One region of the Pseudomonas sp. XP2 genome, then DNA from elsewhere that is predicted to be linked to it. Evidence: riboswitches for the same ligand, from Rfam matches in the RefSeq annotation. Region 1 holds a riboswitch; each other region holds the start of a gene.
The links. A riboswitch is a leader RNA that binds a small molecule or an ion and turns the genes downstream of it on or off. The one in region 1 is predicted to bind cobalamin.

Region 1 (7,810 bases):
GTTATCTTATAACTAATCGACGAGAGGTTGGTAGAGGTTTTTGTGTTGCCTGTGCCGGTCTCTTCGCAGCGCAAGGCTGTTCCTACCGGTCGGTGGTGACTGGTAGGAGCAGCCTGGTGCTGCGAAGAGGCCGTTACAGGCAACTCAGGTCAGAAGGTGTAATCAACCGTCGCAAAGTACGATCGTGGCATCCCCATCAACCACTGCTGCCCACTGAACGCCGACTGCACATATTCACGATCAGACAGGTTGTTCAACTGCAACCCCAACTTCACATCCGGCAGCACCTGCCAGGCGATGTTGGCATCGACCACGGCGTAGCCGGGGGCACGTTGGGAATTGGCAGTATCGGCATAACGCTCATCCACGTAGCGCACACCCACGCCGGCCTCTACCTGCTGGCCGAAGCCTTTGCTCAGCCACAGGTTGGCGGTACGCCGTGGCACGTTGGCCGGCCGGTTGCCGGCACGGTCCTGCGCTACACCGCCGACCATCTCGTCGAAATCGTCATACCTGGCGCGTACCAGCGATGCATTGGCCGACACCTGCCACTGATGCGCCAGTGCCAGTTCCAGGGTTGCCTCAAGGCCATCGGACGTCTGCTGCCCAGCCTGTTGTTTCTCGTGGGTGATCGGGTCGTCCACCAGCAGCTTCTTTTTGACGATGTGGTAGGCGGCCAGCGTCCATTCGCCACGGCCGTTCCAGAAGCGCTGCTTGAGGCCAACCTCGGTCTGTTTCGCCTCGGTCAGGTCATAGTGCATCTGGGTGGGGCTGAGGCTGATGAGGTTGTTGACCCCCTCCTGGCTGGTGGAGTACTGCCCGTACAGCGCCAAGTCATCGGTGACTGCGAACACCAGCCCGGCGCGCCAGTTGCCACCTTGCAGGCTGCGGTCGCTGCGGTTGTCGTTGGCCAGGTTGGTGCGGTCGATGTGGTTCTGGTCGCGGCGCACCCCAGTGACCAGCGACAGCCGGTCGCTCAGCTGCAAGCGGTTCTCGGCGAACAGAGCGAAGGTGTGGGTGCTGGACAAGGTTTGCGGGCGCAGTGGCGAGGCGCTGTGGAACCCGCCCGGTTCTGGCTGCCATGGGTCGATGTAGTCACCGCCCACATCGTTGTAGGGCGCGTTGCTGTCGACGTTGAAGCGGACCTTGTTGTATTCCGCGCCGACCACGGTCTTGCTGGCAAGGCCGAACAGCCTGTGGTCAAAGGTGAAGGTCTGGCGGTCGCCGAACTGTTCCTGGTTGTGCTTGATCTCCAGGTAGCTGCCGCGCTGCAATTGCTGGCGCTCGGCGTCCCAGCTGTAGTCTTCGGCATTGCGCCAGTGGCGGCGGCTTTTGATGTAGTACAGCTGGTTGCTGGCGCTGACGTGGTCGTTCAGCGTCCAGTCCGTGGTCAGCCGGGTCCACTCATCGACGTAGTGCTGCACGTCGTTCTGCACGTTGTAGTTTTTATTGCGCAGGCTGCTGCGGTAGTGGCCGTCGATCAGCGGGGTGCCGTAGTAGTTGGCAGGCTCTGCATCACCACGGTCGTGGGCAAGGGTGAAACTGAGGTCGTCACTGGCATCGAAACGCAGCGCGGCACTCAGGGCCAGGCTGCGCGATGTGGTGCGGTCGACCCAGCCGTTGCCGGCCTGCTGGTTAAGGGTCAGGCGATAGCTAAGGCGCTCGCTGAGGCTGCCGCCGCTGTCCAGGCCGAGCTGCTGGCGGTCCCACGAGCCGTAGCCCAGGCGCAGGTGGTTGCGCACCTCGCCGGCAAACGGTTTTTTCGGGATCACGTTGATCACCGCGCCGGTGGCGCCTTCGCCATGCAGAACCGAAGCCGGGCCGCGAATGACATCGATACGCTCGACCATCCACGGGTCGACCGGGAACGTCTGGGTGCCGGCACCGGTGTACAGGCGTGCGCCGTCGAACAGGGTCATCACCGAACTGTGACCGGCAAAGCCGCGGGCGGACAGGCCTGTGCCGCCGTCGCCGGGGGAGCCGACGAAGGTGATGCCCGGCGACCGCGTCACCGCATCCTGCACGGTGAGGTTGTTGCGCTGCTGAATCTGCTCGGCGCTGATGCTGCTGGTGCTGGCCGGTGTTTCCAGGGCACTGAGGCCGAGGCGCGAGCCTGCCTGGGTCGGCGTGGCCAGGTCGAGGGTGCGGCTGTCGAGGGTGTCGGTGATGGCCGTGGAAGGCAAGGCCAAGGGCTGCCGGTCATGGCCATCGGCCAGGGCCGGGAGGGCGACGGCCAGGCAGGCCGCCAGGGGGTGAAGCTTGAACATACGGGACATGTCGTTCCACTGCTGCAGGAATGAATGGATCCCGGTGGAAAACACGCAAAGGCGAACCATGCAGGCAGGCGCGCGCACGGATTCCGGCCTGCGCCCGCCCACCGCGGGTTGCCAAGTGAAGCTCCAGGCCGGTCTCCGGGCTTGCGAGGGGCATGAAACCTTCACCTTCCCATGCACGTGCACAGTGGTATCTCGAAGGGTTCACTCGCTTACCGTTGCGGGGGCAGCGCCGGACTTGTCATGGGTAACATGACGCACCGGCTTCCCGTTTCACCCTGCGCGCGGCGGCGAAGGGCACCTGAAACTGGCGCGCATCTGACCACTGAAAGGCTAAGGCGTCAAATGTTGGCGTGCCATGAATACGCCGATAAAACACAGGGTTGCGTGTTTTTACTGATTTTTTTTCGAACTTTTCGTGTGGCGTTTGTCTCGAACCGCGCGTTCGTCTTTCGTTACCAAGTCATGGAGACTTTACGCATGCCTGCTCGTCATCTGTTGCGCCACACCTGCCTGCTCGCCTTGATCGCCGCACCGCTGGCCGCCACCGCCGCACCCAGCACCGACCCGCTGTTCACCATCGGTCTGCAGGGCGCCTACGACAAGTTCAAGTTCGAAGGTGGCAGTGAAAGCGACAAGGAACACATGGGCCAGGGCGGTGTGTTCGCCACCTTCGGCAACAAGCTGACAGCCGAATCCGGTTTCATCTACCAAATCGGCGCCGAAGCCAAATACGGCAAGAAGAACGACAACAAGCTCAAGGAAGCCCAGGCTGACCTGGACCTTGGCTGGCGTGCGGCGCTGGACGCTCGCAACTTCGTCGATGTGACCGTGGGCGGCGGCTACAGCTGGTCGCGCTTCGAGCCGGAAATCAACGACCTTGATACCAAGCTCACCGTGAAGTCGCCCTTTGCCAAGGCGGCGCTGGGCTACAACCACCAGTTCGACGCCTCGACCCTGCGGGTTGAAGTGGGCGCGCGCCACACCCTGGACGGCCGTGCGCGGCTGAAAGTGGACGACTTTGGCAGCGACACGGTCGACCTCAAAGACCGCACCAACCCGTACGCCGAAGTGACGTTGCTGATGAACCAGCAGGGCGCTTTGCCGGTGCAGGCCGGGGTGTACTACACCCGCACCGAATACAAGCTGGACGAAGATTCGCCAGTGGCAGACAACACCAAGCTCAAGCGTGACGAGTTTGGTGTAAAGGTGGGCTTGGCGTTCTGAAGCTGAGCGTTTAGCAGGCCCGGCCTCTTCGCGGGTGAACCCGCTCCCACAGGGACCGCACAGCCTTTAGGTGCTGCGCAGTACTTGTGGGAGCGGGCAAGCCCGCGAAGGGGCCGAACCTGCGAGAGAAGGTTAGCGCCCGCGACGCCGCGACACCCGTGCCTCGATGTTCTTGCGCCCGATCAGCAGCGGTGGTTTCTCCACCACCGGCTCCTCTGCCAGCCACTTGTACATCACCAGGCAGTCCACCAGCCCCAGGCGGGCATGGCGATAAGCCTTGGGCAAGCGGCCGACCGTTTCAAATCCCAGCCTGTGCCACAGTGCCACCGCAACTTCATTGCTGGCCACTACCGAGTTGAACTGCAGGGCCAGAAAGCCCTCCTGGCGCGCCAGCTTCTGCGAGTGCTCGCACATCAGGCGTGCCACACCTCGGCCGCGTGCCTGTTCGCACACCATATAGCCGCAATTGCCCACGTGCGCGCCAGGCCCGGCGGCATTGGCCTTAAGATAATAAGAACCCAGCAGCTCGCCATCTTCTTCGGCCAGCAGCGTGTGCAATGGCAGCTCCAGCCACAGCTGGCGGGCCTGATCGATGCTCAGCTCGGGGTCAAAGGCGTAGGTTTCACGGGCCTGGACAATGGCCTGGAAGGTGGGCCAGAAGCGCTCGAAGTCTTCGGCTGTCATAGGGCGAACGTGGATCATGCGGGCTCCTGCAAGGGCTGGGCCGCCAAGTCTGTGGGGCGCGGCGCCGTCGCGCAAGGGCGACGACGCCGTTTGGGCCTAGCCGTTGGCCTTGCCCACCGCATCCATGGCTCGCGCCGAGTACACCAGCGCAGCACCGGCGTTCATCGCCACGGCGACGCCGAGGGCTTCGGCAATTTCCTCGCGGCTGGCCCCGTGCTTGACCGCCTGCTGCGAATGCACGGCGATGCAGCCGTCGCAACGGGTGGTCACGGCCACGGCCAGTGAGATCAACTCACGCGTCTTGGCGTCGAGGTGGTTGGTCTTGGCCCCTGCACCGCTGGCGGTCATGTAACCGGCCACGGTGTCGGGGGAGAGTTGCTTGAGATCGCCGATGCCGGCCATCAACTGCTTACGGTAGGCGTCCCAGTCCATCATGCTCATCGTCTTCACCTTGTGGTGGTTGCGAGTGGAGCTTTCAGGCTAGTCGAAGAGTGACACCTGCGAGGCTTGTACTTTGGTGGGTGTGCAGCAGCACTTGTGGGCGCGTTGAGCCTTCAAATGTAGATGAACACCAGCACCAGCGCTGCAACCACCGCCCACTTTTCCACGTAGTAGCGCAGGCGGTTGCGCTTCTTCAGCGCTTTGCCGCGTTCACGGATCTTGTAGATGCGGGTGAACAACCGGTTGATACCGCCGGTCTTGTCGCCGGCACCGTTGGGCGCGGCGGCGGCGGCCATGACGTTGCGGCTGAACCAGCGGTTGAACGCAGTGGCCCAGCGGTACTTGAGCGGGCGCTCGACGTCACAGAACAGGATGATGCGGTTGTGCTCGGTCGTGTTCGCCGCGTAGTGGATGTAGGTCTCGTCGAAGATCACGCCCTCGCCATCGCGCCATGAGTATTTCTCGCCGTCCACGTCGATGTAGCAACCGTCATCGTTCGGCGTGTCCAGGCCCAGGTGATAGCGGTACGAGCCGGCATACGGGTCACGGTGGCGCACCAGCTTGGCGCCCGGCGGCAGGGTAGCGAACATGGCAGCCTTGACCGTGCCGATGCTTTGCAGCAGTTCGGTGGTGCGTGGGCAGAGGGCCATCGCCGAAGGGTGGCTTTCGCCGTACCACTTCAGGTAGAAGCGCTTCCAGCCAGTCTTGAAAAACGAGTTGAAACCGACGTCATCGTAGTTGTCGGACTTCTTGATTTCGCCCACGTGCAGCAACTGGCGGCCTTCCTCGCGGATTTCCTGCCAGTGGTCTTGCAGCGGCTTCAGTTCGGGGAAGGCTTCGACCGGCAAGTACGGCTTGGCCGGGAGCTTGGAAAACAGGTACAGGAAACTGTTGACCGGGGCGAGGAAGCTGGAGTGGTCGCCCAGCTGGCGAGTCAATTTGTGGCGAACCCGACCGCGCAGGTGCACGTAGGCAATCGAGAGGGCGAAGATAAGTACGAGTGCAATTTTCATGGACGTTTACTTGTCGAAAAATGGCCATGCGTCATGGCATAAGCTCGCCAGCATAAACAATCATGGGGGTAGTTTGTACTTATTGTTACGAAACACCGGGGCGACATTGGTGTAATGCCCTACAGTCTTGCGCAAACGTTTCATGTCAGGGAGTTGGTATGGTTCAGGATATACGCCCCAGCGGTAGCCCGTTCAAACGGCTGTTCTTCGCCTTGCCGGTCAGCGATGCCCAGCGCCATGCCTTGGCTCAGTGGCGCCGGGCGCTGAACCTGCGCAGCGGCAAACCCGTCCCCGCGGCCAACTTCCATGTCACGCTGTTGTTCCTCGGCGATGTGGATACCGCACAGGTGCCGGCGATCTGTGCGGCAGTCGATCAACTGACGTTGCCAACTCTGGCACCGCGGCTGTTGCTTGACCGTTTGCAGGTGTGGCAGCGGGCCGGCGCGTTGGTGCTGGAGGCACAGCAGACACCGCCGGCCCTGTTGCAACTGGTGTACGGCTTGCAGCAGGCACTGCTGCCGTTGGGGGTGGAGGCGGCCAACCGTGAGTATCGGCCGCACTTGACCCTGTCCAGGGATTACCACGGGCAACCACCCGAGGCCAGCAGCGCGCCGGAGTTCTACCTCAGCGCGCGCCACTTCACGCTCTACGAGTCGCGCAAGGGCGCTTACTGGCCCTTGGCGCAGTGGCCGCTGGCAGACTGACCCAGGGTCAGAGTTGCGGGGTGTACTTGACCGTCAGCATGAAATTGCGTGGCTCGCCATAATTGTTGCTGCCATTGAGCTGGTTGAAGCCTGCAACCCAGTACTTCTTGTCGAACAGGTTGTTGGCGTTCACGGCAAGGTTCACTTCGGAGGTTAGCTGGTAGGCCAGGCGTGCGCTCCAGACGGTATAGCCAGGCACGGTGTAGGTACGCTCGTAGCCGAGGGTGTGGCTCTGGGTGGTGAAGCCCAGGCCGGTGCTCCAGCGCTGGCCGTCCAGTGGCAGGGTGTAATCGGCCCATGCGCGCAGCATGTGCTTGGGTGTCCACTGGCTGAAGGTGCGGCCTTTGTCGTCAGGGTCATCGAGGAACTTGGTGGTGTTGTAGGTGTAGCCTGCGAACAGTTGCAGGCCACTCAGCACTTCGCCGCTGATTTCGGCTTCAACGCCTTGGCTGCGCACCTTGCCCGCTGCGGTGGAGCAGTACCAGTCATCGCAAGCGAAGCCCGAGGCTACGTCGGTGACGGCGCGGTTTTCCTGGTCGTAGCGGAACAGTGCGATCGAGGCATTGACCCGGCCGTCGAGCAGTTCGCCTTTCAAGCCCGTTTCGTAGTTGCTGCCGATCACCGGTTTGAGCGGCGTATTGCCCACAGCGCGTTCGGTTTGCGGTACGAACACGTCGGTGTAGCTGGCGTACCAGGCCCATTCGCGGGTCAGGTCGTAGACAAAGCCGGCATAAGGGGTGACTTGGCCCGTTTCGGTCATGCGACTGGTCGGGTAGCGGGTACCAGGGTCGGTCAGGCTGTCAAAGTCGATCGAATCCCAGCTGTAGTCGAACCAGCTGACACGCGTGCCGAGGATCAATGTCAGATCCTGGGTAGGCTTGATGCGCCAGGCGCCGTACAGGCCTTTCTGGCGGATGTCGTAGCTGGCCCTGTTGGCACGTGCCAGTTCGCCCTCGAAGACGCTGTCGCGGCTGGGTTCCGGGCGGTCATGGTCGATGTCGAAGATGTTGCCGCCTGCGTCGAAGTTGCGCCAGTAGGCATCATCCGAGGTCAGCTTGGAATAGTTGCCACCCACGGTGATCTCATGGGCCAGCGAACCTGTGTCGAAGTGGCCCACCACGTTCATGTCCAGGCCCAGTTTGGTCGAGTGAAAATCGGTGAGCCAGTCGGCGTAGGTGATGCCGCTGCCGTCAGGCGCAACGCCTTGGCGGGTGCTCTGCACGCGCTGGTGGGTGGATGTGTTGGTTTCATCCATGCGCACGGCAGCGGCCTTGAAGGTCCAGTCATCGTTGAAGCGGTGTTCAAGGTCCAGGTAGTACGTGGTGACGTCGGTTTCTGCGCGGCTCCAGCGGGCGCCGGTGTAAGTCGAACGCGGTAGTTCGACCGGTTTACCATTGGCGTAGCGTGGGAGGCCGCGCAGCATCGGCCGGGACTGCTGACGGTTGTAACTTATGCCGCCGCCCACTGT
Region 2 (7,810 bases), on a different contig from region 1:
CGTTCCAGTGCTGAAGGCGACCATCGGTAAACACCAGGCAGCGTACTGCTTCATCCGGATGGGCGCGCTGGCGCGCCTGTAGCCAATGCCGGGCCTGTTCCAGCGCAGCGATCAGCGGCGTGCCGCCACCGGCGCCCAAAGCCTGCAGCCATGGCTGCAAGGCTGCCGAGGCCTTCAGGCCGTGGCGCTGCCACTGCGGTGTGCGCCCGCTGGCGGTCAGCAAGGCCAGGCGGGCGCGCTGGCGGTAGGCCTGGTCGAACAGTGCCGCCAGCAGCCCTTTGGTGTGTGCCAACGCCTGATGGCGGCGGGTCGAGGCCGACGCGTCGACGATCACCAGCCACAACTCTGCCGGTTTAGCCTGGCGTTGTTGCCAGCACAGGTCCTGGCGTAGCCGTGGCCGCCCTTTGAGCAAGGTCGGCAGCCAGGCCACCCGGCCGCTTGCTGCACTGCGCGGGCGGCCACGGCTGGCGCCGTTCTGCTTGCCTGCGCCCGCTTTGGCATCCGCCCCTTTGGCAGGTGACTGGGGGATGCTCAGGGCTTTTTTGCCCAGTTCGGCACCTCGCGACGTGCGCCGCTGGCCACAGGTTGCGCCGGCAATGCCCCCCAGTCGCCCTGCCCGCCCTGCCCGCCCTGTTCACCCGCGTTGCCAGCGCTTTGCTGGCCTGGCTGCTGGTCAGGCGGCTGCGGCGCCGACGGCGGGTTGGCCTGGGGCGTAACGCGGCGGCGATGGCGCAAGGCGAACTCGGCCACCGCTTCGACATCCACTTCTTCGATGGCCGCACCGCCGCGCCAGGCGCAGTGGGCGCGTGCCGCACGCAACCACACCAGGTCGGCGCGCAACCCGTCGACGCCGGCGGCGTAGCAACGCTCGGTAATCCAGGCCAGCGCCTGGTCATCCAGGGCAATACCGGCCAGGGCATGGCGCGCCGCCTGGCAGCGCTCGCGTAACTGCGCCTGGGCCGCGGCCCATTGCGTGCAGAAAGCCTGCGGGTCACTGTCGAAGGCCAGGCGCCGGCGAATGATCTGCTGACGGGCCTCCGGCGCAGGCAGGCCCTCCAGTACCACGTTCAGGCCAAAACGGTCGAGCAACTGCGGGCGTAGCTCGCCCTCTTCCGGGTTCATGGTACCGATCAGCACGAAGCGGGCGCTGTGCTGGTGCGAGATACCGTCACGCTCGATGCGGTTGGTGCCACTGGCAGCCACATCGAGCAACAGGTCGACCAGTGTGTCGGGCAGCAGGTTGACCTCATCGACATACAGCACGCCACCGTCGGCCTGAGCCAGCACGCCCGGGGAAAACTGCGCCCGGCCCTGCCCCAGCGCGGCATCCAGGTCGAGGGTCCCGACCAGACGTTCTTCACTGGCGCCCAGTGGCAGGGTGACAAACGGGCCCTCGCCGAGCAGGTCGGCCAGGCCACGGGCCAGCGTGCTCTTGGCCATGCCACGCGGCCCTTCGATCAGCACGCCGCCGATTTTCGGGTCGATGGCGGTCAGGCACAGCGCCAGCTTCAGGTCGTCGGCACCGACCACGGCGGCCAGCGGAAATTGCACGGGTTCACTCATTTCAAGCCTGTTCCTCGCCGTCGAGCAGTTGTTCCTCAAGGGCCTCGCGGTACTCGCCCGGCGCCTGCCACAGCCCGCGCTGCTGGGCCTCCAGCAGGCGCTCGGTAAGGTCGCGCAGGGCCTCGGGGTTGTGCTCGCGCATAAAATCACGGGTCGCCGGGTCGAGCACGTACGCATCGGCCAGCCCCTGGTAATGATGGTCGTCGATCAGGTGCGTGGTGGCATCGAAGGCGAACAGGTTGTCGACCGTCGCCGCCATCTCGAAGGCGCCCTTGTAGCCGTGGCGCTTGACCCCGTCGATCCACTTGGGGTTGAGCGCGCGGGCGCGGATTACCCGGTTCAGCTCTTCCTTCAGGGTACGGATGCGGGGACGGTCTGCCTGGCTGTGGTCGCCGTGGTAGCTGGCCACCGGCGCCCCGGACAAGGTTTCCGACGCTGCCAGCATGCCGCCCTGGAACTGGTAGTAGTCGTTTGAGTCGAGCAGGTCGTGCTCGTGGTTGTCCTGGTTCTGCAGCACCGCCTGCACCTTGGCCAGGCGCTGGGCGAACTGGGCGCGGGCCGGGGTGCCGTCGTCGCTGCCGCCGTAGGCGTAGCCGCCGTGGTTCAGGTAGACCTCGGCCAGGTCGTCGCGGCTGTGCCACAGGCGCCCGTCGATGGCGTTCTGCACCCCGGCGCCATACGCACCAGGTTTGGCGCCGAACACCCGCCAGCCCGCCTGCCGCGCGGCCTGCTCGGCGTCCAGCCCTTGCGCCAGCAGCGCGGCACGCTCGCTGCGTACCCGGGCGGCCAAGGGGTTGAGGTCGTCAGGCTCGTCCAGCGCGGCCACGGCCTGCACGGCGGCATCGAACAGACGGATAAGGTTGCCGAAGGCGTCGCGGAAAAAGCCGGAAACGCGCAAGGTCACATCCACCCGCGGGCGGTCGAGCAGGCTCAGCGGCAGTATTTCAAAATCGTCAACGCGCTGGCTGCCGGTGGCCCATACCGGCCGCACGCCCATCAGCGCCATGGCCTGGGCGATGTCGTCGCCGCCAGTGCGCATGGTGGCCGTACCCCACACCGAGAGGCCAAGCTGGCGCAGGTGATCGCCGTGGTCCTGCAGGTGGCGTTCAAGGATCAGGCTGGCCGAGGCGAAACCCAGGCGCCAGGCCGTGGTGGTGGGCAGGTTGCGCACGTCCACGGTATAGAAGTTGCGGCCGGTGGGCAGCACGTCGAGGCGGCCACGGCTGGGCGCACCGCTGGGGCCGGCAGGCACGAATCGCCCGGCCAGCGCCGCCAGCAGGCCGTTCATTTCAGCGGCGCCGCAGGCATCTAGGCTGGGCGCCACCGCTTCGCACAAGGCGTGCACCACGTCACGCACCGGCTGCCATTCGCTCGGTTCAGGCAACTGCAGGGTGCCGCCCAGCGCTTGCTCGATCACCTGCTGCGCCAAAAGCTCCAGGCGCTCGCGGGTATCGCCACAGGTGCGCCAGGGTTCACTGCTCATGGCCAGAAGCTGCTCAGGGCGTTCGCCCTGCCAGGGCAGCCCAAGCTCACAATCGAGCGGGTCAAAGCCTGGCACCAAGGCCTTGGCCAAGGCGCGCAGCAGGCTGGCATTACCACCACGACCGTCGCCGCGCTCAACCCGCAGCAGGGCCAGCAGCGTATCCAGCCGCAGCCGCCCCTCTGGTGACTGGCCAAACACATGCAGGCCATCGCGAATCTGCGATTCCTTCAGGTCGCACAGGTAAGTGTCCAGGCGCGGCAGCCAGACGGCGGCATCATCCAACTGCCCTTCCAACTGCAGCTCGCGGTCGATGTGGTTGACCTTGACCAGTTCGAGGATGTCGCGCTGCAACTCGCGGGCACGCCGCGGATCGAGTAGCTGCGCTTCGTAGAACTCGTCGGCCAGTTGCTCCAGGTGGCGCAACGGGCCGTAGGTTTCGGCACGGGTCAGCGGCGGCATCAAGTGGTCGATGATCACCGCCTGGGTACGGCGCTTGGCCTGGGCGCCCTCGCCCGGGTCGTTGACAATGAACGGGTAGATGTTCGGCAGCGGGCCAAGCAGCGCGTCCGGCCAGCACTGCGCCGACAAGCCGACGCCCTTGCCGGGCAGCCATTCGAGGTTGCCGTGCTTGCCGACATGGATCACCGCGTCGGCGGCGAACCCGTGGCGCAGCCAGAAGTGGAACGCCAGGTAGCCGTGCGGCGGCACCAGGTCGGGGTCGTGATACACCGCGCTGGGGTCTACCTGGTAGCCCCGGGCGGGCTGGATGCCGACGAAGGTCAGCCCAAAGCGCAAGCCGGCCACCATCAGCCGGCCGCTGCGGTACATCGGGTCCTGCTCGGGCGGCCCCCAGCGCTCCAGCACTGCCTGGCGATTGGCCTCGGGCAAGCGCTCGAAGGCGGCCTGGTAGTCGGCCAGGCTCAGGCTCTGGGCGCAAGGGCGCTGGTCCAGGTGGTCAAGGTCGTTGGTCACGCCGCCGAGCAGCTGGTGGATCAGTTGCGTGCCGCTGCCCGGCAAATCGGCCAGCGGATAGCCTTCGGCCTGCAGCGCTTTGAGAATGTTGAGTGCAGCAGCGGGCGTATCCAGGCCGACGCCGTTACCGATGCGGCCATCCCGGGTCGGGTAGTTGGCCATCACCAGGGCCACGCGCTTCCCGGCATTGGGCAGGCGCGCCAGCTCGACCCAGCGCCGGGCCAGCTCGGCGACAAAGTCCATACGCTCGGGGTGGGCGCGGTAGCACACCACGTCGGACTGGCTGCGCTCGCTGCGCCAGGCCATGTCCTTGAAACTGACCGGGCGGGTAATGATGCGCCCGTCCAGTTCGGGCAAGGCGATGTGCATGGCCAGGTCGCGTGCACCCAGCCCCTGTTCGCTGGCTTCCCAGCCGGGCTGGTTGTCCTGCGCGCAGATGGCCTGCAGCACCGGAATGTCACGGCGGAACGGGCGCAGGTTGGGCCGTTCGGGGCTGGACAGGGCAAAACCGGTGGTATTGACCAGCACTTCGGCACCGACTTCGTCCAGCCAGGCTTCGACCTGCTCCAGGCAGGCGCTTTCCTTTAGGCTGGCCACGGCAATCGGCAACGGGTTCAAGCCAGCGGCTTGCAGGCGCTGGCAGAACACGTCGATGAACGCGGTGTTGGCCGCCTGCAAGTGGGAGCGGTAGAACAGCAGCGGCGCCACCGGGCAATCCGGGTGCCAGTGCGGGTACCAGTCTTCCAGTGCCACACTGCCCTTGGCCGGGTGATACACAGCGGTGCGCGGCAAGGGCTGCGGCTCGTCCCAGGCATAATCGCGGCCCAGCCACTGGTTGGCCAGGCAGTTGTAAAGGTTGATGGCATTGGCCTTGCCACCCTGGCGCAAGTAGTGCCAGAGGCGCTCGGCCTGGTCGCCCGTGACGGTGCCCAAGCGGGTCAGCTCCGGGTCAGGGCGATCATCGCCTGGTACCAGAATCAGTTGCACGCCACGGGCAGCCAGCTCGACCAGTTGCTCGACGCCATAGCGCCAGTAACCGACGCCGCCGTGCAGCGACACCAGGATGACCTTGGCGTGGCGCAGCACCTGGTCGACATACAGGTCGACCGAAGCGTGGTTCTGCACCTGCATCGGGTTGGCCAGGCGCAGGCTGGGGAAATCCTCAGGCAGTTGCTCGGCCGTATCGGCGAGCAACGCCAGGTGCGAATCGCCGCTGCAGAGAATCACCAGTTCGGCGGGTGTCTGGCCAAGGTCGGCAATACTGTCGTCCGGCACGAAGCCGCCGGGCTGGGTCCGCAGCAGGTGCACGGGTCAGGCGCCCAAGGCCTGGCGCAGGCGCGCTTCCAGCTGGGCAGCGTCGAGTTCCTGGCCGATCAACACCAGGCGGGTGATACGCGGCTCGTCGGCACGCCAGGCGCGGTCGAAGTGTTTGTCGAAACGGGTCCCCACGCCTTGCACCAGCAGGCGCATCGGTTTGCCCGGGATGGCAGCGAAGCCCTTGGCGCGCAGGATGCCGAACTCCACCACCAGCTGGGTCAAGGCGTCGAGCAACAGGCTTTCGTCAGCCTCCGGCAGGTCGATGGAAATGGAGTCGAAGGCGTCGTGGTCGTGGTCGTCATGATCGTCGCCATCGTGGTGCGAATCGTGGTGGGTACGGCGGCCATCGATGTGCGCCTCGGACTCGGCGCCCACACCCAGCAGCACCTCCAGCGGCAGCTTGCCACTGCTGGCCTCTACCACCTTGACTGCCGGCGGCAGTTCTTCGGCCACTTCGGCGCGCACCTTGGCCAGGCCTTCGGCGTCGATCAGGTCGGCCTTGTTCAATACCACCAGGTCGGCGCTAGCCAGCTGATCGGCGAACAGTTCGTGCAGCGGCGATTCGTGGTCCAGGTTAGGGTCGAGCTTGCGCTGGGCATCGACCTGGTCCGGGTAGGCGGCGAAAGTGCCGGCAGCCACGGCCGGGCTATCGACCACGGTGATGACCGCGTCGACGGTGCAGGCGTTGCGGATTTCCGGCCACTGGAAGGCTTGCACCAGCGGTTTGGGCAGGGCCAGGCCACTGGTTTCGATCAGGATGTGGTCCAGGTCGCCACGGCGTGCCACCAGCTCGCGCATGACCGGGAAGAACTCCTCCTGTACGGTGCAGCACAGGCAGCCGTTGGCCAGTTCATAGACGCGGCCGCTGGCTTCTTCTTCGGTGCAGCCGATGCTGCACTGCTTGAGGATTTCGCCGTCGATACCCAGTTCGCCGAATTCGTTGACGATGACCGCAATGCGACGGCCCTGGGCGTTGTCGAGCATGTGGCGCAGCAAGGTGGTCTTGCCCGAGCCGAGGAAGCCGGTGACGATGGTAACGGGGAGCTTGGCCAGTGTTTTCATGTCGCATTGCCCTTGGCAGAATGGCGCGGGCATGCAGGACGACAGCCGCGGACCAGGCCGGCCGGGCTTGTTCGCCACCGGATCACCCCGCCCGGTTGAAAGTCGAAAACGTTGCGAGGCAGGTCTCCTGGCTTGCACCGTTCCAGCTCCCCGTTCAGTTGAACGGCGTGCTGGCGGGATGACGCCTTCCCGCGCATTGGCGCAGTGGCTGTGTCGATCCGTTGTCAGTGCTTACAGTTGCGGGGGCAGCCGCGGCTTGTACCGCGTTCCCGTCTTAGCTTCGGCCTGGCCGAAGAACCTCGAAGTGGCAAGGCTACGCAGTGGCTGGCGGGTGGTCAACCATTGCTGCGGGGCTTGCCGACAACTCTTGGCGGCACTGCGGTACAGTGGCGACTTTGCCCACTGTCAAGGACGCCCCATGCTCCTCGCCCCCGCCATCCCGGTACTGCGCATCTTCTCGGTCGACAAGGCCAGGGAGTTCTACATGGATTTTCTCGGTTTCAGCCTGGACTGGGAGCACCGCTTCAGCCCGAACCTGCCGTTGTACATGCAGATTCACCGCGATGGCCTGATCCTGCACCTTACCGAGCACCATGGCGATGCCTGCCCCGGCTCTACAGTGTTTGCCCGCCTCGACGACCTGCGGGCGCTGGAGCATGAACTGCAAGGCAAACAGTACGGTTACGCCCGGCCCGAAGCCGAGCGCCTGGACTGGGGCCTGCAGATGCAGGTGTGCGACCCGTTCGGCAACCGCCTGCGCTTCTGCCAGCAGATCGATGACGAGGCCAACCTGTGAAGGCGCTGGGCAAACGCGAAATGGCCCGCCTGGAGCGGGAGCTGGTAGCGTGCCTGACGGACGCCTGTGAAACCGCCAAGGCAGAAATCGTCGGGTTCACCTGGCTCACCCATCGCCTGGACCCTGAGAACTTTCCGGCCAGCCTGCGTATTACTTGGGTGTTTGAACAAGAGGCCGAGAAAGTCGCTGCAGTGGCGGGTGAAGCAAAGGCACGCATGCTGGCGCTGACCCGTCAGGCGTTGGACCACGCCGGCATACAACTGGATCACCCGGCCTGGCATGTACGGTTTGACAGCGAAGAGGCCTGCAAACAGAGCCACGGAGGCGACTGGGCCAAGCGCTTGACGGGGCGCTGAGCCCAGGGCCAGACAAGATCGGGCGCCGCTCGCGCGGCGCATCGCCAGTGCAGGAAACCCATACACGGCGGGCGGTACTTTACCCGCCCCCAACGGGCCGTTAGGCTACGCACTCCCCCAGTACGAGGTATTCGTCCAATGCGCCATTAATGCCGCCGTCCATTCGACGGCCAGTCTTCAGCCTCCGGTTTGCTCCGGAGATGTCGCGGCATTTGTGGAGTTGTGCATGACGAACACGTCGATCCTGACGCTGGACAGCGT
Region 3 (7,810 bases), on a different contig from region 1:
GTATGCCCAGCAGTTCGGCAATGATACCTGCGTAGTCTGCACTGATCCCTTCGTAGTCCTGTTGGCTGGCGTTCAATTCGAACGGTGGATAGTCGGGCCGCGAACTGCCTAGCACCAGGTATTGACGTCGCTGCAGCCAGGCCCGGTCTTCGCTGGACAGTTGCAGTGGGGCTGCTGCGCTGACAGAGCGCGCCAGCAGTTGCCGAGCTTCGCTGCGGGCCAGCAGCGCGGTGGGGGCGGCCAGGCCGATGGCCAGGAGCATGCACGCCAGCAGGCGCTTCATGGCGGCCGAACGCTCAGTAGACGCTGTTGCGTTTGGCCAGGTCGACCATCTCGACCAGAGATTCGGTTTTGAGCTTTTCCATGATCCGGCCTCGGTAGGTGCTGATGGTCTTGGCACTCAGATTCATGCGGGTACCGATATTCTTGTTGTTTTCACCGCGCGCCAGGCGCCGCAGCACCTCCATTTCACGGTTCGACAGGCTGGCAAGGCGCACCGGTTCGCTTTCCAGCGAGTTGCTGTTGACCGACATTTGCGGGAAGGTCGAATAGCCTTTGACCAGCGCCTTGAGGGCGAACAGCAGTGCTTCGTGGTCTTCTTCCTTGGTGACGAAGGCGCCGATGCCGGCATCCAGGCAACGCCGTACGTACAGGTCAGTGGCTTGGCCCGTCAGCACCATGATCTTGGGCACCGGCTCAAGGCTTTGCAGGCGTTTGATCACTTCCATGCCATCCAGACCGGGCAGGCCAATATCGAGCACGACTACATCCGGGCGCAGATCGCGGGCTACCTGAGCCACTTCGCTGCCGTTACCCACCTCACCGACAACATGAAAGCGTTCACGCTCGAGCAGTAGGCGCAAGGACAGTCGGACAATGGGGTGGTCGTCGACGATCAGCACGGTTGTCATGTGGAAAACTCCTGTCGGGATGTGGTCCGCTTCCTGGATCACTCCGGAATACGTCTGCAAGTGGGTTAATCGGAAGCGCTGCAAGATACGACCAATCCCGAAGTTTGGTAATGCCGAGTATAGAAGTGTTGATAATCCGCGTGCTTGTTGTGGAAAAATCCTACAAGAAGCGTGAAAGACATCACCCCGAGAAAGCGGCGATGTCTGTTTGGAAGGGCGTCAGGCGCAGGTGGCGTGCGCTTTGTTCACACGCTGGGTGGCGGCGGGGTTATTGGCCAGCGCCTGACCGACACGCGTCGGCCGGGGCACTAGCTGGCCGGCGCAGTTCGGGCAGCGGCCTTGCAGGCGTGTGTCGGCGCAGGCACGGCAGAAGGTGCATTCGAAGGAGCAGATCAGCGCATCGGGGCTGTCGCCCGGCAGGTCAGTATCGCAGCACTCGCAGTTGGGGCGTAATTCCAGCATGGGCGTGACTCCTGTTCGCAGGCGGGAACCCGGAGTCTGCTACGCGGGCGGCAATACTGGCAATGCTCAGTCCCCAGGGCGGTACAGGTGGGCATGCCCGGCACGGTACAAGGCCGATTCGGCGAAGGGGGTATCCCCTAGCACATGGCCTACCAGGATCAGCGCCGTGCGGCGAAAATCTTTGGCTGCGACGCGTTCGACGATATCGCCAAGGGTGCCGCGCACCCAGTCCTGGTCCGGCCAGGTGGCACGATGTACCACCGCCACCGGGCAGTGCGCACCGTAGTGCGGCAGCAGTTCTTCGACGATCCGCGAGAGGTGTTTGACCCCGAGGTGAATCGCCAAGGTGCTGCCGTGGCGCGCCAGGTCGCCCAGTTGCTCCCCAGGTGGCATGGGTGAACTGTCGCCATAGCGAGTGAGTATCACCGTCTGCGCCACCTGTGGCAGGGTCAGTTCGCAGCCAAGTAGCGCCGCGCTGGCCGCCGTGGCGGTGACCCCGGGGATGATCTGGTAATCGATGCCCAGCGCCTGCAGGTGGCGGATCTGTTCACCGATGGCGCCGTACAGGCTGGGGTCGCCGCTGTGTACACGGGCCACGTCCTGGCCTTGTTCGTGCGCGCTGCACATGGCGGCGATGATCTGTTCCAGGTGCAGCTCGGCACTGTTGATCACGATCTGGGCCTTGTGGCCTTCGAGCACGGCAGCAGGTACCAGTGAGCCGGCATAGATGATCACTGGGCACTGGCGAATCAGCCGTTGGCCTTTGACCGTGATCAGTTCAGGGTCGCCGGGGCCGGCACCGATGAAGTACACCGTCATGGAAAGTCCTTGCAGGAAAGAGGAGCGAAATGTTCAGCAGGCCAGGGCCAGGGTCGCCGGGCCCAGTACCTGGCGGGTCAGCAGTAACCCGGCGGTGCAGCCGGGCCGCTGGCTGGCCAACGCCAGTGCCGCGCTCTCGGCCACGCCCCAGCAGCCGCTGTGGGCATGGGCTGTGGCAGAGCGGTGGCTGAGCAGCGGCTCAAAGGCTTGCAGTTGTGCGCTATGGTACAGCACCAAGGGCAAGCCAAGGCGTTCGGCCAGTTGCTGCAAGCCGGGTTCGTCGGCCTTGAGGCTGATGCTGGCAATGCCGCGCAGGTCGGCAAGCACCAGGCCCTGGCTAGCCAAGGCTTGGTGCAGCAGGGTCTGCAATGTATCCACCGGGCAACCTCGGCGGCAGCCGAAGCCGGCGTAGAAGGCCGGCATCAGGCCTGGCTGGAACGGCGGAACAGCCATGCACTGAGCAGGCCCAAGGCCACCCAGAATGCAGCGTTGGTCAGCCAGGAGGCCATCTTGAACTGAGTCTCCAGTGCTGCGGGGGCCAGGCTTTCATGCACGTCGGGCTGTGGCGCGCCGATCACATGGGGGATTATCAACAACACGGCGCCCAGCGCCTTCAACAGCCAGTGCCGGGCGAACACCAGCAAGGCCAGGCCAAGGGCGGTGGCGCTGGCCGTGCCAATCCACCAGGCCTGGCGTTGCCCCAGGTCGGCGGCAGCGGTGCCGGGCAGTTCCGGTGGCAGCCCCAACGTTGGCGCCAGACAGAACACGGCGAAACCGGCCAGGCCCCACAGCACACCGGTGCCGGCACGCTGCGGTTCGCGCAGGCTGTAGAGGGCGGCGAGGATCAGGGCGAAGCCGACCGCAACCACCAGGTTGCCACCGGTGGTGGACAGCACCCGCTGCCAGCCGTCTTCCGGCGACCAGGCGTCGGCGCTGTGCTCATGGGCGGCCACTTCGCCGCCATGTTCGTGGTGTGCGGCCGGGGCCGAGGATTCGTAGGTTTCCGCCTCAAGAATCAGCGGGGCGACCCAGAAGCTTTGCAGCAGGGTCAGCAGCAGGGCCGCAAGCAGCCCGCTGAAGCCCGCGGTACGGGCAATGCGCGTGATCATCAGGCGTACTCAGTGGCAGGGGAAGGCGGCGCTGTGGCGGGTGTCGTGAGCGGCGTTGTGCACGGCCTCGATGTGCGAAAAACCGGCGAAGTACACCAGGCACAGGCCCAGCAGGCTTGCGCCAACGGCAATGACGATGCGCTGGCTGAGGGTGACGGGGGTGGCAAGGCTGTGTGGCTTGGCGCTGGTGACGGGCATGACGCGTTCCTCTGCTTTTTGTGGGCAACGGGCAAGCGCGGCATCCCTGATGCGTGGCCGCCCAGGGGAATGCAACAGCGCCCGCCCACCGCGGGGTGTTCATGAACGCCAGGCCGGTCTCCGGGCTTGCGAGGAGGAGCAGGGCTCCTGAAAAGCGTCACCTTCCCATGCCGGACTACAAGGCACAGTGGCACAGACGCTTCACTCGCTTACCGTTGCGGGGGCAGCACCGGGCTTGTCCGGCCCTGATGGAGGGCCTGCGACGCACCGGTTTCCCGTTTCACCCCCTGGGGGGCACCTGAACGTGAGGCATAAGGAGAGCATGGGGCGGGGTTTGCGTCAATTGCCATGTGTGCGAGTGACTGCCGTGCTCAGGGTGAAAGTTTGCCCAATCATTGTGGGCGCGGGCTCGCCCGCGAACACCGGCAAAGCCGGTGCCATCCACCGCATCTGCCTGATTCGCGGGCTTGCCCGCTCCCACTGAGGTCCGCGCTAAACCCAAAGGATGTTTTCAGAAGTCATACGCCAACTTGGTGTACCAGTACCCGCCACCTGGATGAAACGGCGGGTTGCCGTAGGCCGCCTGGTTGCCGTTGGCGTTGTACACGCCGTTCTTGTCGGGCCGTACATTGAAGATGTTGGTGCCGCCCAGGCTGACGGTCAAGCTGTCGAACAGCAGGTACGACAGGTCCAGGTCGGTAATCCACTTGGCGCCGAAGGTGCGGTCCTGGGCCTGATTCTGCTGCCAGGTTTCGACCTTGCCGTAGCGGGTGGTCTGCAAGGTGCCGGTGAAGTTACCCAGCAACCACTGACTGCCCAGTACCCATTTGGTTTTCGGCGAGGCCGCCACCAGGTCACCTTCGCGGCCATGGCCGACCACCTCGATACCGGCTGCCGCCAGCGCTGCGGGCGTGCCCCGGCTGCCGCGCACAGTGGTCTTGTTCCAGTTGAAGCCCAAGGTCCAGCGCACATCGCCCCAGGCACCGAATTCGCTGGTGTGGTCACCTACCAGGTCGAGGCCGCGGGTACGGGTGTCGAAGGCATTGGTGTAGTAGTTGATCCAGGTGGTGCGTGCCAGGCCCAGTGCTTGGAGCATATCGCCAATGGCACCGGCACCGTTCTGCCGGTCGTAGAGGTTTTCGGTCAACAGGATGCGGTCGTCGATGTCGATCAGGTAGGTGTCCAGGGTGACACTGGTACGGCGCGCCGGTTGCCAGGTCAGGCCCAGGCCGGCGTTGCGCGATTTCTCCGGGTCGAGCTTGTCGCCGCCGAATGCCAGCGCCGCGGCACTGCCAGGCGCCACGGTGCGGCGCAAGGCCGGCACCACATTGCCGTCAGCGTCCAGCGCGGTGCGGTTGTCGCTGACCGTATAGCCGCTCTGGGTCAGCGACGGGGCACGGAAACCGCTGCCCAAAGTGCCGCGGATTGCCACGGTTTCGCTCAGTTCATAGCGTGAATTGAGCTTGAAGCTGGCGGTGTTGCCCGAGTTGTCGTCGTAGTGCTCGAAGCGCGCGGCGGTGCCCAGGTACCAGCGCGGGGTCAGGTCCAGGCCGAGGTCGATGTAGGCGGCATAGTTGTTGCGCTTCACATCGGCCTCGTCTTCCGGGCGGATGGTCAGCGCAGCCTGGGCGCCCACGGCGGTCTGGCCGTTGGCCAGCGCGTAGAGCGGGTTGGGGCGCCCGTCGGCCAGGGTGGCCGGGTAAGTGTAGGGCCCGACGCCGTAGGCGACGGGGTCGCCGGCGAAGGTCTGGAACCGCTCCCAACGGTGTTCCAGGCCCGCCGAGACGCGGGTTGGTACGGCCAGGCCAAACACGCGATCAAAAGCGCGGGTGATGTCCAGGTTGTTTACCCACTGGTCGAACTGCAAAGTCGCCAGGTCATCGAACGAGGTTGGCGAGGCCGGGCCGTAGGTAGGGTTGATGGTGAGGTCGCTGGACTGCTGGTTCTTGTTGCGCCCGTACGTGGTGGACAGGTCCCAGTCCCAGGCACCGGCGGCACCCCGGGTGCCGAGCAGCCACTGGTAGTCGGTGTCTTTGATGTTGTTGAGCGGGAAGTACCCGTCGGGGAACAACTCGGGGATCGAGGCGTTGCTGTTGGGCAGTCGATAGTTGTTGAAGGCTTCGAGCTTGCGCTCGGCATAGGTGGCGAACGAATACAGTTTCAGGTCGTCGCTGATGGGCAGTTCGGCGTTGTAACCGAGGTTGAAGGCGCGCAGGTCGGGGTCGCCGTTCTTCACAGCGCGGTGGTCCCAGGCGGCCTGGCGGTCGTCCTCGAAGTAGGCCCGGTAACCAGGGTCGGCTTTGTCGATCCAGTTGGCGGTGCCGCGCTTGCGTGCCTCCCCCGACAGGTGCAGGAAACCGCCGTCACCCAGGCCGAAACCCTGGTCGCCAGCCAGCTTGATGGTTTCGCCCTGGCCGCTGTACAGCTGGCCATAGCTGCTTTCGTAATGGCCGCCACTGCTGGCGCTTTTGAGGATGATGTTGATCACCCCGGCTACCGCATCCGAGCCGTACTGAGCCGCCGCGCTGTCTTTGAGGACTTCGATGTGCGACACCGCGCTGACCGGGATCATGTCGATATCCACGGCGTTGGCACCGCTGTTGTCCGTCGAGCCGCTGGCCGGCACGGCGCTGTTGTGGCGGCGTTTGCCATTGACCAGTACCAAGGTGTAGGCCGGGCCCAGGCCGCGGTTGCTCAGCGGCCGCACGCCAGACTGGAAACCGGCGATGTTGGTGCCGAAGTTGAACGAGGGCAGCAGTTTGGAAATGGCCTCGGACAGCTCGGCACGGCCGGTGCGCAGCAACTGTTCGTTGCTGATCACGTCGATGGGGGCCGGGCTGTCGGCGACGGTGCGCTGGTTGCCACGCATGCCAGTGGAGATCACCGTGACAGTGTCCAGGCGTTGGTCTTCGGTGGTTGCAGCAGCGTCGGCGAACGGGGTGAGCAGGCAGGCCAGGGGCAGGGCGAAAAGCGGTGTTCTAGACATCATGTCCTCGGAATACGGTGGAGCACGCAGGCGAATAGGCGCCAGGCTCTGACAGGGCTGGCGTAGGGTGTTTGGGAAAGTGTTTGCCTGCACCGGCCTCTTCGCGGGCATGCCCGCTCCCACAGGAATTGCACAGGCCTTGAGGTCAGTGATTTTCCTGTGGGAGCGGGCTCGTCGAGGCGTCGAACCGCCGCGAAGAGGCCGGTGCTGCGAGTCGGGATCTAGGCTGTGCGGGTGCTGCGTCCAGCCTCATGCTGTTCTACCAACGCCCGAATACGGGGAATGAGGTCCTGCCCGTATTCCACCGCATCGCGCAGTTGGTCGAACCCACGGAACAGGAAGGTAGTAACCCCCAGCTCGTAGTAGGCCAGTGCGGCCTCGGCCACCTGGTCTGCAGTGCCTACCAGCGAGGTGGAGTTACCTGCACCACCGCCCAACGCCGCAATCTCGGTCCACAGCCGGGTGTCATGCACCTTGCGCTGGCTGGCCAGCTGCACCAGGCGTTCGGAGCCGGCGTTGCTCTTGCCGAAGTTTTTCTCGCGGCGATTGCCCTGGCGGATACCGATGCGCGCTTGGGCATCGGCCAGAATACGTTCGGCGCGGGCCCAGGCTTCTGCCTCGGTACCGCCCAGAATCGGTCGCAACGACAGGCTGAAGCGGATGTGCTTCTCGCGCCCGTAGCGGGCGGCGGCCTTGCGCACCTTGGCGATGCGCTCGCGCACCTGCTCCAGCGGTTCGCCCCACATCATGTAGACGTCGGCGTGCTTGGCGGCCACTTCGACCGCGGCGTCTGACGCACCGGAGAAGTAGATGGGCAAATGCTGCACCGGTTTGACCAAGGTCAGGTTGTCTTCAACGCGGTAGTGAGTGCCCTGGTGGTCGAAAGGCTCCTGGCGGGTCCAGGTGTCGCGCAGTACCTGCAGGTATTCATCCGTGCGGGCATAACGGGCATCCTTGTCGAGGAAGTCGCCATCGCGCTGCAGGTCGCCGCTGTCGCCCCCGGTGATGACATTGATCGAGGCTCGGCCACGGCTCAGCTGGTCGAGGGTGGCGAACTGGCGGGCAGCGAAGGTTGGCGCCTGGAAGCCCGGGCGGTGGGCGACCAGCAGGCCGATGCGCTCGGTCAGTGCTGCCACGTAGCTGGCCAGGATCATAGAGTCCGGCGCACTGGTGTTGACCGCCAGCAATGCCTTGTCGAAGCCGCCATATTCCTGGGCCTGGGAGAAGGCCTTGATGAACGCCAGATCAACCAGCGGGCCACGGGGTGCTTGGGATTCGCTGCTTTCCTGCGGGCCGATGAGGCCGATGAACTCGAGGCTCATGAA

Region 2: it holds a riboswitch for cobalamin, as region 1 does, so the genes downstream of both, cobW (cobalamin biosynthesis protein CobW) here and ACK1VC_RS15265 (TonB-dependent receptor) in region 1, are expected to answer to the same signal.
Region 3: it holds a riboswitch for cobalamin, as region 1 does, so the genes downstream of both, ACK1VC_RS18415 (CbtB domain-containing protein) here and ACK1VC_RS15265 (TonB-dependent receptor) in region 1, are expected to answer to the same signal.

The regions. Positions count from the first base shown of each region.
Region 1 is NZ_JBNRIK010000012.1:148,629-156,438, reverse strand. It holds gene ACK1VC_RS15265 (TonB-dependent receptor) at 150-2,276, opposite strand; cobalamin riboswitch at 2,386-2,593, opposite strand; gene ACK1VC_RS15260 (outer membrane beta-barrel protein) at 2,754-3,500, shown strand; gene ACK1VC_RS15255 (GNAT family N-acetyltransferase) at 3,633-4,202, opposite strand; gene ACK1VC_RS15250 (carboxymuconolactone decarboxylase family protein) at 4,281-4,625, opposite strand; gene lpxO (lipid A hydroxylase LpxO) at 4,739-5,638, opposite strand; gene thpR (RNA 2',3'-cyclic phosphodiesterase) at 5,797-6,342, shown strand; gene ACK1VC_RS15235 (TonB-dependent siderophore receptor) at 6,350-7,810, opposite strand, start outside.
Region 2 is NZ_JBNRIK010000003.1:226,239-234,048, forward strand. It holds gene ACK1VC_RS05655 (vWA domain-containing protein) at 1-430, opposite strand, end outside; gene ACK1VC_RS05660 (ATP-binding protein) at 532-1,563, opposite strand; gene cobN (cobaltochelatase subunit CobN) at 1,565-5,326, opposite strand; gene cobW (cobalamin biosynthesis protein CobW) at 5,330-6,397, opposite strand; cobalamin riboswitch at 6,498-6,714, opposite strand; gene ACK1VC_RS05675 (glyoxalase superfamily protein) at 6,816-7,193, shown strand; gene ACK1VC_RS05680 (hypothetical protein) at 7,190-7,549, shown strand; gene ACK1VC_RS05685 (ATP-binding cassette domain-containing protein) at 7,776-7,810, shown strand, end outside.
Region 3 is NZ_JBNRIK010000017.1:42,475-50,284, reverse strand. It holds gene ACK1VC_RS18445 (transporter substrate-binding domain-containing protein) at 1-283, opposite strand, end outside; gene ACK1VC_RS18440 (response regulator transcription factor) at 297-911, opposite strand; gene ACK1VC_RS18435 (DUF1272 domain-containing protein) at 1,131-1,373, opposite strand; gene cobM (precorrin-4 C(11)-methyltransferase) at 1,440-2,192, opposite strand; gene ACK1VC_RS18425 (cobalamin biosynthesis protein) at 2,226-2,615, opposite strand; gene ACK1VC_RS18420 (CbtA family protein) at 2,615-3,301, opposite strand; gene ACK1VC_RS18415 (CbtB domain-containing protein) at 3,311-3,499, opposite strand; cobalamin riboswitch at 3,594-3,816, opposite strand; gene ACK1VC_RS18410 (TonB-dependent receptor plug domain-containing protein) at 4,011-6,485, opposite strand; gene ACK1VC_RS18405 (LLM class flavin-dependent oxidoreductase) at 6,707-7,807, opposite strand.